DNA from 2 places in the Saccharopolyspora sp. 7B genome. Region 1 is predicted to be linked to the other one. Evidence: riboswitches for the same ligand, from Rfam matches in the RefSeq annotation. Region 1 holds a riboswitch; the other holds the start of a gene.

Region 1 (5,573 bases):
CACGTGGTGCTGGGCCTGCCCGCGCCGTTCCCGCCCGGGGTCGCCCGCTGGGTCGCCGACGAGCTCATCCGCTGACCGGCAGCTCCGGCAGGAACCGGACGTGCGGATGTCCGTCCACTTCGGACACCTCGCAGCGGACGCCGTAGACCTCGGCGATGGTCCGCTCGGTCAGCACCTCCCGCGGGGTGCCCGCCGCCACCACCCGGCCGCCGGAGAGCACCGCCAGCTCGTCGCAGAACATCCCCGCCAGGTTCAGGTCGTGCAGCGCGATCACGCTGGTCACCGGTAGCCGCCGCACCAGCGCCAGCAGGTCCAGCTGGTGGGCGATGTCCAGGTGGTTCGTCGGCTCGTCCAGCACCAGCTCCACCGGTTCCTGCGCCAGCGCCCGCGCGATCTGGGCGCGCTGGCGCTCCCCGCCGGAGAGCCCGTGCCAGCGCCGGTGCGCCAGCCCGTCCAGGCCGGTCTGCGCCAGGGCGCGGCGGATGATCTCCTCGTCCGCCGCGCTCCGCCCGCCCCAGCCGCTGCGGTGCGGGGTGCGGCCGAGGGCGACGACCTCGGCGACGGTGAGGTCCACGTCCGTGCCGACCTGCTGCTCGACCACCGCCACCCGCCGGGCCAGCTCGCGGCGCGGCCAGCGGTCGGTGGTCCGGTCACCGACCGCCACCGTCCCGCTCGCCGGTCGGCGCAGGCCCGCGAGCAGCCGCAGCAGCGAGGACTTCCCGGATCCGTTCGGCCCGAGCAGGCCCACGGTCCGCCCGGGTTCCACGCGCAGCCGCACCCCGTCGAGGATCAGCGCTCCCCCGGCCGACCAGGACACGTCGTTCGCGGTCAGGCTCACGAGACCCTCCCCCGCTTGGCCAGCAGCACGGCGAACGCGGGCACCCCGACGAGCGCGGTGACCACGCCGACCGGCACCTCCTGCGGCGCGGCGATCGTGGTGGCCAGCACGTCCACCCACACCAGCAGCACCGCGCCCAGCACCGCCGTCACCGGCAGCAGCGCGCGGTGCCGCGGTCCGACCAGCAGCCGCGCCGCCTGCGGCAGCACCAGGCCGACGAACCCGATCGCGCCCGCGGCGGCCACCAGCGTCGCCGCCAGCAGCGCCGTCGCCACCAGCAGCACGATCCGCAACCGCTGCACGTGCACCCCGAGGGAGGCCGCCGCGTCCTGGCCGAACGCGAACGCGTCCAGCGCCCCAGCCCGGGCCAGGCACAGCACCAGGCACGCCACGCACACGATCCCGGCCAGCACCACGTCGTTCCACCGCGCCCCCGACAGCGAACCCAGCAGCCAGAACAGCACCCCGCGGGTCTGCTCCGCGTCCGCCGACGTGATCACGATGTAGGAGGTCAGCGCGGAGAACAGCTGGGTGCCCGCGACCCCGGCCAGCACGGTGTGCCCGGCGGCGCCACCCGCGACCGACGCCAGCAGCAGCGCCAGCGCGAACACCACCAGCGCTCCCGCGAACGCCCCCGCGGTCAACCCGATCGCCCCGGCCCCGAGCCCCAGCACCACCACCGACACCGCGCCCGTGGAGGCGCCGGAGGACACCCCGAGCAGGTACGGGTCGGCGAGCGGGTTGCGCACCAGCGTCTGCAATACCGCCCCGCACACCCCCAGCCCGGCACCGCAGATCGAGGCCAGCAGCGCCCGCGGCAACCGCAGCTGCAGCACGATGCCCTGCCCGATGCGGGACACCTCGGTGTCCACCAGCCCGAGCCGGTGCCCCACCACGCTGCCCACGTCGGCGACCGACAGGTCCGCGGGCCCGAGGGTGACCGCGGCGGCGATCGACAGCAGCAGCGCCGGGATCCCGGCCAGCACGATGGCGGAGGCGGGCAGCCGCCCCGCCGTCACCGCTGCCGGTCCAGCTCGACGAGCCGGTCCGCGAGCCGCTCGATGCCCTGCACGGTGCGGAGGCTGATGTTCAGCTCGGTGCCGGTCATGCTCAGCAGGTGGTCGTCGCGGACCGCGGCGAGCCGGGACACCGCCGGGTCCTCGTGCAGGAACCGCTCCTTCGCCGCGAGCCCGTCGCCTTCGCCGTCGCGGGTGAGATCGCCGAGCACCAGCAGGTCCGGGTCGCGGGCCAGCACGTCCTCCCAGGACACCTGCGGCCACATCGAGGTGACGTCGTCGTAGGCGTTGCGCACGCCCAGCTCCCTGGCCATGATCGCCGGAGACCCGGTGGAGCCCGCCACGTACGGGGATTCGGTGCGGGCGAACCAGAACAGCACCGAGATGTCGCCGCGCGAGTCCAGCCCGGCGACCTTCTGCCGCGCCGCCTCCACCCGGCCGCGCAGCTGCTCGTTGAGCGCCCGGCCCCGCTCGGGGACGCCGAACAGGTCGGCGATGTCCTGCACCTCCTGGTGGATGTCGGCCAGCTGCACCGGTTCCGGCAGCGGCGCCTCCTCCGGCAGGCAGTTGCTCGGCGACAGGTAGGTGGGCACGCCGAGCTCGGTGAACCGCTCGCGGTCGGCGACGCGCTCGTCGGTGAACATGGCCTGGTAGGCGCCGAGCACGATGTCCGGTTCGGTGTCCAGCACGGACTCGAACGACGGGGTGTTCTCGGCGAGCTTCGGCACCCGCGCGTTCGCCGCGGCCAGCGGCGGGTCGACCGGCTCCGTCCAGGTCGCGGTGCCCACCATCCGGTCGGCCAGTCCCAGCGAGAGCATGATCTCGGTGGTCGACTGGTTCAGCGACACCGCCCGCCGCGGCGGTTCCGCGACGGTGACCTCGGTGCCGCAGTTGTGCAGCGTCGTCGCCCCGGCGGCGGGTGCGGTGTCGTCGGCGGGGGCGGCGCAGGAGGCCAGCACGGTCGCGGTCAACGCCACCAGTCCGGCCCGGAACGCGCGGGGGCGCGAGAACGGCATGTCACGTGGTTCCTCACCCCGGACCCATGCGCGGGGCCCGGCAGGCTGCGACCCGGCACCGAGTGCGGTCCGGGGAGCCAGCCAGGTCTTCGGGCTCGGGTTCGCCGGGCGAGGTCCCTTCCCGGACCCGGTGGTCCAGTGGTCGCGGCCGTGCGGCCGTTCCTCGCCCATCGCCCCTACCGCTGCGCGTCAGCTCCGGATTCCGACCGGATTCCCTGCCCTCGCGGGCGCGACTGGCTCCCGAGCACCCTAACCGGACATACCACTACCCCATCAAGGTGATGTTCCTCGCTGCGGGCACCGCCACTCGTTCTGCTTTCGGGGATGGGTGGCGGACTCAGCGCTTTCCTCGCTGCGGGATCGTTTTCACAGGTGGCTCCGCCACATGCGAAAACGCTGTTCTCGCGAGGAAAGCGCTGAGAACCCGCGGGTGGTCGACCTGCGCGCGTGGTCGCTGCTCAGCGGCTTCCCCGCTGACAGGGAACGACCCCCGAGCAACGGACGAACAGACATCAGTCCGGTTGCAACATCGTGCGGATGTTCTCCACCGGCGGGGTTCGCTCCTCGAAGAGGCATTGCATCTGGTAGCCGTCGGCGGTCGCGGCGAGCCGGTCCGCCGCCGGAGCGGGCAGCACTTCGGCCAGCTTCTCCCGCAGGTGGACCAGCGAAGCACGGCTCACCGCGCGGAATTCCGGGTCGCGCATGCCGAGGACGTACAGCTCGTAGGTGACGACGCTGGTGCCGCGCTCCGCGGTGAGGTGGTGGTGGACCAGCTCGGCGAGCCGGGCGACGACGGTGTCCGCGGTGACCCCGCGCAGCCACTCGTCGAGGGACTCGGCGCGGGAACGCAGCACCCGCCTGCTCGCCTCGATCAGCAGCGCGCGCACCGATTCGAAGTGGTAGGCGACGGAACCGACGGGCACCCCGGCCTGCTGCGCGGCGGCGCGCGCGGTGACGCGGGAGGTGCCGCCGTCGCGGATCAGCTGGATCGCGGCGTCCACGATCCGCTCCCGCCGTTCGGGATCATTCGGGGTGTTCTTCGGCCGCACCGCGTTCCTCCCGCGAATCCCGCCTCGCCAGGTTGATCATCGCGACGCCGCCGATCACGCACGCGACGCCGAGCCATGCCACCGGGGGCAGGTGGTCGGCGAACAGCACCGATCCCAGCAGCGCGACCCCGGCCGTCCCCGCGCCGGTCCAGATCACGTAGGCCACGCCCAGCGGGATCACCCGCAGCGCCCGCGACAGCAGCACGACCGTCGCACCGTAGCCGACCACCGCGACCGCCGACGGCACCGGCGCGGTGAAACCGGCGGAGGCCCGCAGCGCCAGGGTGGCGACGATCTCCAGCACGATGGTGCCCGCGAGGTGCGCCCACGCCCGGCGCGCCGCGCTCATCCGCCCGTCCCGGTGCCGAGCAGCACGATGCCGAGCAGCGTCACCGCCATGCCGCCGAGCTGCACCCGGCTGGTGCGCACCGCGAAGAAGACCCGGTCCACGGCCACCAGCACCACCGCCGCGGCGCCCGTCCACACCGCGTACACGAGTCCGACCGGCAGCCGCTGCACCAGCCAGGACAGCAGCACGGTCGCGATCGCGTACCCGGCGATCGCCGCGATCCCCCAGCCCCAGCGGGTGAATCCGCGCGAGGCCCGGGTGCACAGCGAACCGCACAGCCCCGCGGCGATGGCCAGGCACAGCATCCCGAACGTCATGCCGACAAGAGTATGTACAGCTGTTCATAAATGGCAAGCGGCCGTCCCGGCGGACCCTGCGGCACCGGCGTCCGGTGATCCGGCAGGCTTGTCGGGGTGCCGCGGTCGCGGACCACCCGCTCGGTGGCTGCCCGCACGCTCGGACGGTGCGGTACTGACGAGCACGGGATTCCTGGGGAGGAAGCATGCAGCTCGACGACGAGCCAGGCGAGGTGAAGGCGGGTCGCGCGGCGCGCGCCGCGCGGGCCGGGGCGCGGTCGTTTCGCGCGGCCGCGCACGGGCTGCTCGCCGAACCGGACCGGCTGCGCGCGCTGGCGCGGCGGCGGTACGACGCGTTCCGGCAGCGGGAGGCGTGGGAGCGGTTGCGCGCGATGCCGGTCGGCAGGCTCCGCGAAGCCGCGCAGGGCAGGCTGCGGCTCGGCGAGCTGGAACGCGCCGGCTTCCGCACCGTCGCCGACGTGGCCGCCGCGACCCCGGAGCGGTTGCAGACCGTGCCCGGCGTCGGCCCGGCCATCGCGCGACAGGCCGCGGACGCCGCCGGGCGCCTCGCGCAGGCCGGCGCGCAGGACGTCGTGGTGCGCCTCGACCCGGACCGGCGCGATCCGGAGCACGCCGCGCTGCTGGCGGCGGTGCGCGCCTGGGAACTCGCCGGAGAGCGGATCTCCGCGCTGCAGGAGGAGATCCGGCGCGGGCTCGGCACCCTCGACGAGCTGGAACCGCCTGCGCAGCGGACCCGCAGCAGGCTGCGGATGTGGTTCACCGGGGCCGGTCGCGGGGGCGCCGCGCTCGACGCGCTGGCGCGGCTGGACGGGCTGCTCGCCGAACCCGGCATCCGGCAGGTTCGCGCCACCGCGGCGGACGCCGTCGGCGCGGAGGAGCGGCTGGCGCCCGCGGCGCTGTGGCAGGACTACGAACGCCGCGCCGCCACCTACAACACGCTGCTCGCCGAGCTCACCGGCCACGCCGGGACCGCCGCCGGAGCCGCCAC
Region 2 (5,573 bases), on a different contig from region 1:
GCGGCGAACGCCAGCCAGGACGCGACCTGCGGGTCGAGGTCGGTTTCCGCGTCGACGTCGTAGGGCACGTGCAGCAGCGAGCAGGAGGTGCTGACGGCGACCTCCCCGGCGAGGCCGAGCAGGGTGGCGGCGGTGGTGAGCGCCTTGTCCAGGTCGGTGCGCCAGATGTTGCGCCCGTCGACGAGGCCCGCGACGAGCGTCTTCTCCCGCAGCCCGGGCACCGACGGGAGTTCGTCCACGGTGCGCTGCCCGGCGACGAGGTCCACGCCGACGGCTTCGACGGGGGAGGAGGCGAGCACGCCCAGCGCGTCCCCGAGGTCGCCGAAGTAGGACGCGACCAGGATCTTCGGCCGTTCCGAGAGCTCGCCGAGCCGCTGGTAGGCGGCGCGCAGCGCGTCCAGGTCGGCCTGCGAGCGGTCCGCGGTGAACGCGGGCTCGTCCAGCTGCACCCATTCGACCCCGGCCCGGTGCAGCTCGCCGAGCAGTTCGGCGTAGGCGGTGACGAGCTCGTCGACCTTGTCCAGCGGGCGGAACGAGGCGGGCGCGCCGTCCTGCGGTTTGGACAGCAGCAGGAACGTCAGCGGTCCGACGACGACCGGGCGGGTCTTGATGCCCAGCTCAGCGGCCTCGTGGTACTGGTCGACGACGGTCTGGTCGGACAGCCGGAACTCGGTGTCCGGGCCGATCTCCGGGACGATGTAGTGGTAGTTGGTGTCGAACCACTTCGTCATCTCCAGCGGTGGCGCGGATTCCACGCCGCGGGCCATCGCGAAGTACGTGTCGAGCGGGTTCAGGCCCAGTTCGGCGAAGCGCGGCGGGACCGCGCCGAAGGTGACGGCGGCGTCGAGGACCTGGTCGTAGTAGGAAAAGGTGTTTCCCGGCACCGAGTCCAGCCCGGCGTCGCGCAGCGAACGCCACGTGTCGGTGCGCAGCGTGCGCGCGACTTCGCGCAGTTCCGCTTCGCCGGTGCGGGACTTCCAGTAGCTCTCCAACGCCCGCTTGAGTTCCCGGTTCGGACCGATCCGGGGGAACCCGAGCACGGTGGATCCGATTGTGCTGGTCAACGCTCTCTCCTCGCGAGCTGGACGGCAGTTCTGCGAGGTCGAGCGGGCAGGATCCGGGCACACGTGGCCGCACGCGGCGGCTCGTTCGTCCAGGTCTTCCCGCGAGACCTCGCAACAGCGCGCGTCACGCAGGACGCGCGCACCGGCGGCAGGTCTTCGGACTCGTGGGCGCTTCCCGGTGGAACCGGGGTCTTCTACTGGCCGTCGCTTCCCGAGCTCGCGCTCAGTGCTGTGACCGGTCGTGGCGACCGGTGACGGCGTTCGTTCCCACTCACCGCTGCGGGGCAGTCCCGGATTTCCACCGGGTTCCCTCTTGCCTCGCGCACCCCCGCTTTCGCAGGGCTGTGCGAACCACCAGCACTTCGGAGGCTACTTGCTTCTGGCGGGAAGACAAGGCCCTGCCGTCCGGATCACCCGGGCGCCGCGACGACCGCCGGAAGGTTTTTCGAGCCGCGGGCAACCTGCCGCGCGGTGGTGCGTCTTGTGAACAGGTGAGGGGGCGGGACGGATTTCTTCCGTCCCGGTGCGACGAAGCGATCGGGAGGAACCGGCTGTGGTGAAGAGCGGTATTCGGGCGGGTGTGGGCATCGGTGCGCTGGCCGTGGCGGCGATGGCGCTGGTGCCGGCAGGGATCGCCGCCGCTGACTCGAGCGAGACGTCCGTTGTGGACTTGAACGGGGACGGAACTCCGGACACCGCGCAGCTGTCCGCCATCGGGGACGGGGCGAAGCAGTCGCTCAAGTTCACTGTGGACGGTCGTACGACCGAGGCCGTGCTGACCGGCGACCCGTCCTTCGGCACCCAGCCGATGCGGGTGCTGGACGTGAACGGCGACGGCAGGCAGGAACTGCTGGTGACGGAGTCCGTCGGCGCGAACACCACCTGGTTCAGCGTGTGGGACCTGGGTGCCGATGGCGCGCCGCGCGAGCTGAAGACGCAGGACGGCGAGCCGCTGAAGATCAACGAAGGCGGCGGGATCGGTGCCCGCCTCGGCTACGAGTGCGCGCCCGCGGGCTCGGACGGCCGGGTCCTGATCACCTTGGCCGCGTCGAACGAGAGCCAGACGACGGAGCCCTCCTACGACGGTTCCCGGGTCGCCTACGAGGTGCGCGACGGCGTGGCCACGCCGGTCGACGACTACTCGTTCACCGGTGTCGGCAAGGACGACGACGTGCTGCGGGTGCAGCCCGAATCCTGCTCCTGAGGGGGAGCCGTCGGGGCCGTCGCGCGGGATTCGCGCGGCGGCCCCGACGTGCGCGCGGTGATTCCTCTGTGATCTTCCGGCGCGATTCCCGGCGTGGAGCTGTCGATCAGCTTGCCGTTCGATACCGGGTCTGCAACGCCGTTGGCGTCGGTACCACTGTCGACGGAGCGGCCGGTTACCCTGCTTGCTGCAGCTCACGCGAGCGATGTGCGGGCCCTCGTAGCTCAGCTGGACAGAGCAAAGGACTTCTAATCCTTAGGTCGCAGGTTCGAGTCCTGCCGGGGGCGCCACCAGGGGAGACGCCGATATTTTCGGATCTCCTGTGAAGGGGGTTCGGTGGTGATAAAGCACCGGTTCGAGCGTGGCCCGTGTGAGCACAGCGCTTGGTGAGCAAAGGTTTCGGTCTCGTTGTAGACCGCTTGGGCGCGTAGTGGAGCTCGGTCGGATCGATGAAAAGTTCGAGATTCGGCCCGCCTCCCTAGTGGTGCGTGCTACGCGCCCTGCGGCCGCGTCCGCAGCATCTCCGTCGGGCTTGTCGCCAGGTGCTGATCAGTGCCGGTGGAACGCGGCGGACGGCTTGTGTTTTCCGCCGCCTTCCACTGTCGGGGTCGACTCCGGCCGCCTCAACAGCGACCGCACCGACAACGGCACGGCACAGCGCGCCTATCTCGAACCCGGCCCGGACGAACAGGACACGGCCGCACGGGCCCGCCGCGCCCACGCACTCACATCGCAGCTGGTCGACGAATCCGCCCGCGCCATCCACCAGTGACGGGTCGAGACCTTCGATGCCGCTGACCCGAGGGCTAAACGACCTCGTTGACACCGCAGCCGACCTCGCCGCACCCACCAACCGCGTCGGCGATCCCGTGGTACTTGAAGTACGGCGGTACGAGCCTGCTCTCGTGGTCGTTGCGGACTCTGAGGGTGCCGTTGCCCGAATGTCGCTGACCGGGACACGATCTGCCAGCCGGACTGGGGCCCGTCCGATCCGATGCCCTGAGTAGTCGTCGGCAGGTGCGGGGGCGGTGTCGTGATGGCGGCGCCCACCGCCCCCAAGCGTCGTCAGCGTCGCCTTCGGGTGCGGCCAACCCGACCACCAGCGACCAGCCGCGCGAGGAGCACAGTCCGCCGTTGCGGGTAGCGATATACCTCCGGATCTCCGCCGACGAGGTCCACCCGCCAGGCTAGAAGTTCGAAGGTGGTGCGGTGACGGCCGCCTCGATGAGCGCGGCGACCGCGGGACGATGGTCCTGGGCCTGGCGTGCGATGACAACGTGGCTGGGGCCGGCGTCGGTGACGGGGACGCAGATCACGCCCGGCGGGGTCGGCCGCACCAGTGAGCGTGGCAGGACCGAGATCACCCGGCCGATGGTCACCAGCGGGAGGAGTTCGGCGACGGTTTCGATCTCTGGCTCGGCGCCGTCGCCGGGAACATCCTTCCAGCGGGGGAATCGTTCTCCGGCGAGATCGGCGAGCTCGATCGAACGCCGGGCGGCCAAGGGGTGGCCGACCGGAAGCACGGCCACTCGGTCTTCGGTGTGCAGCACCCGGGTTGCGAGGCCATCGGTGTCGTCGAACGGCGTGTAGAGCAGAGCTACGTCGGCCCGGCCGTCCCGGAGGAAGCCCGCCCGGCCCGTGCCGCCGCTGAACACGACATCGATCTCACGTGCGTCCTGGTACTGGGCGTAGCGGGTGAGGATGCCGGACAGCAGGTTCGCGTCACCACCGGGTTTGATCACCAGCCGAACGTGTTCCTCGGCGTCGGCCCGCTGGGCGCTGCTGACCGCCGTCGCCATGGCGTCGAGTGCGTGCCGACCGTGTTCGAGCAGCGCACTACCGGCTGTGGTGAGCGCGACCCGGCGACTCGACCGGGTGAACAGTTGCACGTTCAAGCGTGCTTCGATCCGCTGAATCGTCTTCGTCAGCGCCGGTTGTGCGATCGACAGGCGCTCGGCCGCGCGGCCGAAGTGCAGCTCCTCCGCGACGGTCACGAAGTACCGCAGTTCGCGGATCTCCAGCGAATCCATTCCTGCACGTTATCAGTTTCCGGAAGATGTGTATTGGACATCCCGCGAAGCGGCGGCGTTGACTGGTCTCATGATTAACCACACGATGATCGTCTCGTTCGCCGAGGCCATTCCGGACACCGAGCTGCGGCAGTACCTCGCCGACATCGAAAAAGCGATGCGTGACACCGGCGCCGTGGAAGATTTCGCCGTGCGGCGGCATATCCGGATGCCGGGCGAAGACGCCATTCCGGCTCTGGTCGCGACGGCGATCTTGCAGTTCGGTGTCGCTGACGAAGCCGCGCTGGCGCGGCTGTTCGCGGCGCCGGGCGCGCACGAGGTCATCCAGAAGTGGCAGGCTCGCTACCCGTACCGCGTGGCCTGGGCCAACCACGAGCCGCTGCGATGAACGACTTCGCCGGGAAGGTCGCGCTGGTCACCGGCGCCGGGCGCGGTATCGGCCGGGCCATCGCACTCGGCCTCGCTCATCGTCGCGCGGCGGTCGCTGTCCTCGACCTGGACGAGGCATCGGCCACCGAGACGGCTTCGGCCATCGACAAGTCCGGTGGAACCGCTTTCTCCGCCCGACTGGACATCGCGGACGAGGAATCCGTGGAGACGGCCGTCGGCCGAACGGTCACGACTTTCGGCCGGTTGGACGTGGCCGTGAACAACGCCGCGGTCCCCTCGACCGGGCAGGAGCTCATCGAAATGACCGCGACGGCGTGGGAACGAGTGATAGCCGTCAACCTGACCGGAACGTTCTTCTCGATGAAGCACGAAATTCCTCACCTCGTGCGTGCTGGCGGCGGTGCGATCGTGAACGTGGCCTCCAACGGTGGCCTGTACGCGATCCCGCACGCACCGGCTTATGTCGCGAGCAAGCACGGCGTCGTCGGGCTCACCAAGACGGCCGCGATCGACTACGCGTCCCGGCACGTCCGGATCAACGCTGTTGCGCCCGCGATCACGAGAACGGCGATGTTCGATCAGGTCGCCGCTGGTACGGACATGGCCTCGCAGCAGGAAACGGCCACCCCGTTGGGGCGTCTCGCGAGGCCGGAGGAGATCGCGGAGGCCACCATCTGGTTGGCCTCCGACCAATCCTCCTACGTGACCGGTGTGGTGCTCTCGGTCGACGGAGGGCGGCGAGCATGAGCTCTGAGCGGATCATCGCGGTCGAGGAACACGTCACCACCGATGTGTTCCTCGGCGCCGCACACGGCCTCGCCGTCCACCCCGGTGACGAGGCCGAAGTCGAACTCATGCGCACCGTCGAAAGCTCCGGTCCGACCG

The links. Region 1 has a riboswitch for cobalamin ahead of LCD33_RS15795 (ABC transporter substrate-binding protein). Riboswitches for the same ligand answer to the same signal wherever they lie in the genome.
Region 2: another riboswitch for cobalamin. It lies ahead of metE (5-methyltetrahydropteroyltriglutamate--homocysteine S-methyltransferase); the one in region 1 lies ahead of LCD33_RS15795 (ABC transporter substrate-binding protein).

What each region holds. Positions count from the first base shown of each region.
Region 1 is NZ_JAIUKC010000093.1:2,711-8,283, forward strand. It holds gene LCD33_RS15780 (LLM class flavin-dependent oxidoreductase) at 1-75, shown strand, start outside; gene LCD33_RS15785 (ABC transporter ATP-binding protein) at 65-838, opposite strand; gene LCD33_RS15790 (iron ABC transporter permease) at 835-1,857, opposite strand; gene LCD33_RS15795 (ABC transporter substrate-binding protein) at 1,854-2,870, opposite strand; cobalamin riboswitch at 2,954-3,087, opposite strand; gene LCD33_RS15800 (TetR/AcrR family transcriptional regulator) at 3,383-3,919, opposite strand; gene LCD33_RS15805 (multidrug efflux SMR transporter) at 3,894-4,268, opposite strand; gene LCD33_RS15810 (multidrug efflux SMR transporter) at 4,265-4,585, opposite strand; gene LCD33_RS15815 (DEAD/DEAH box helicase) at 4,771-5,573, shown strand, end outside.
Region 2 is NZ_JAIUKC010000226.1:1,321-6,893, forward strand. It holds gene metE (5-methyltetrahydropteroyltriglutamate--homocysteine S-methyltransferase) at 1-1,064, opposite strand, end outside; cobalamin riboswitch at 1,194-1,435, opposite strand; gene LCD33_RS27250 (VCBS repeat-containing protein) at 1,621-2,268, shown strand; tRNA gene LCD33_RS27255 (tRNA-Arg) at 2,482-2,558, shown strand; gene LCD33_RS27260 (LysR family transcriptional regulator) at 3,456-4,298, opposite strand; gene LCD33_RS27265 (hypothetical protein) at 4,384-4,686, shown strand; gene LCD33_RS27270 (SDR family NAD(P)-dependent oxidoreductase) at 4,683-5,435, shown strand; gene LCD33_RS27275 (amidohydrolase family protein) at 5,432-5,573, shown strand, end outside.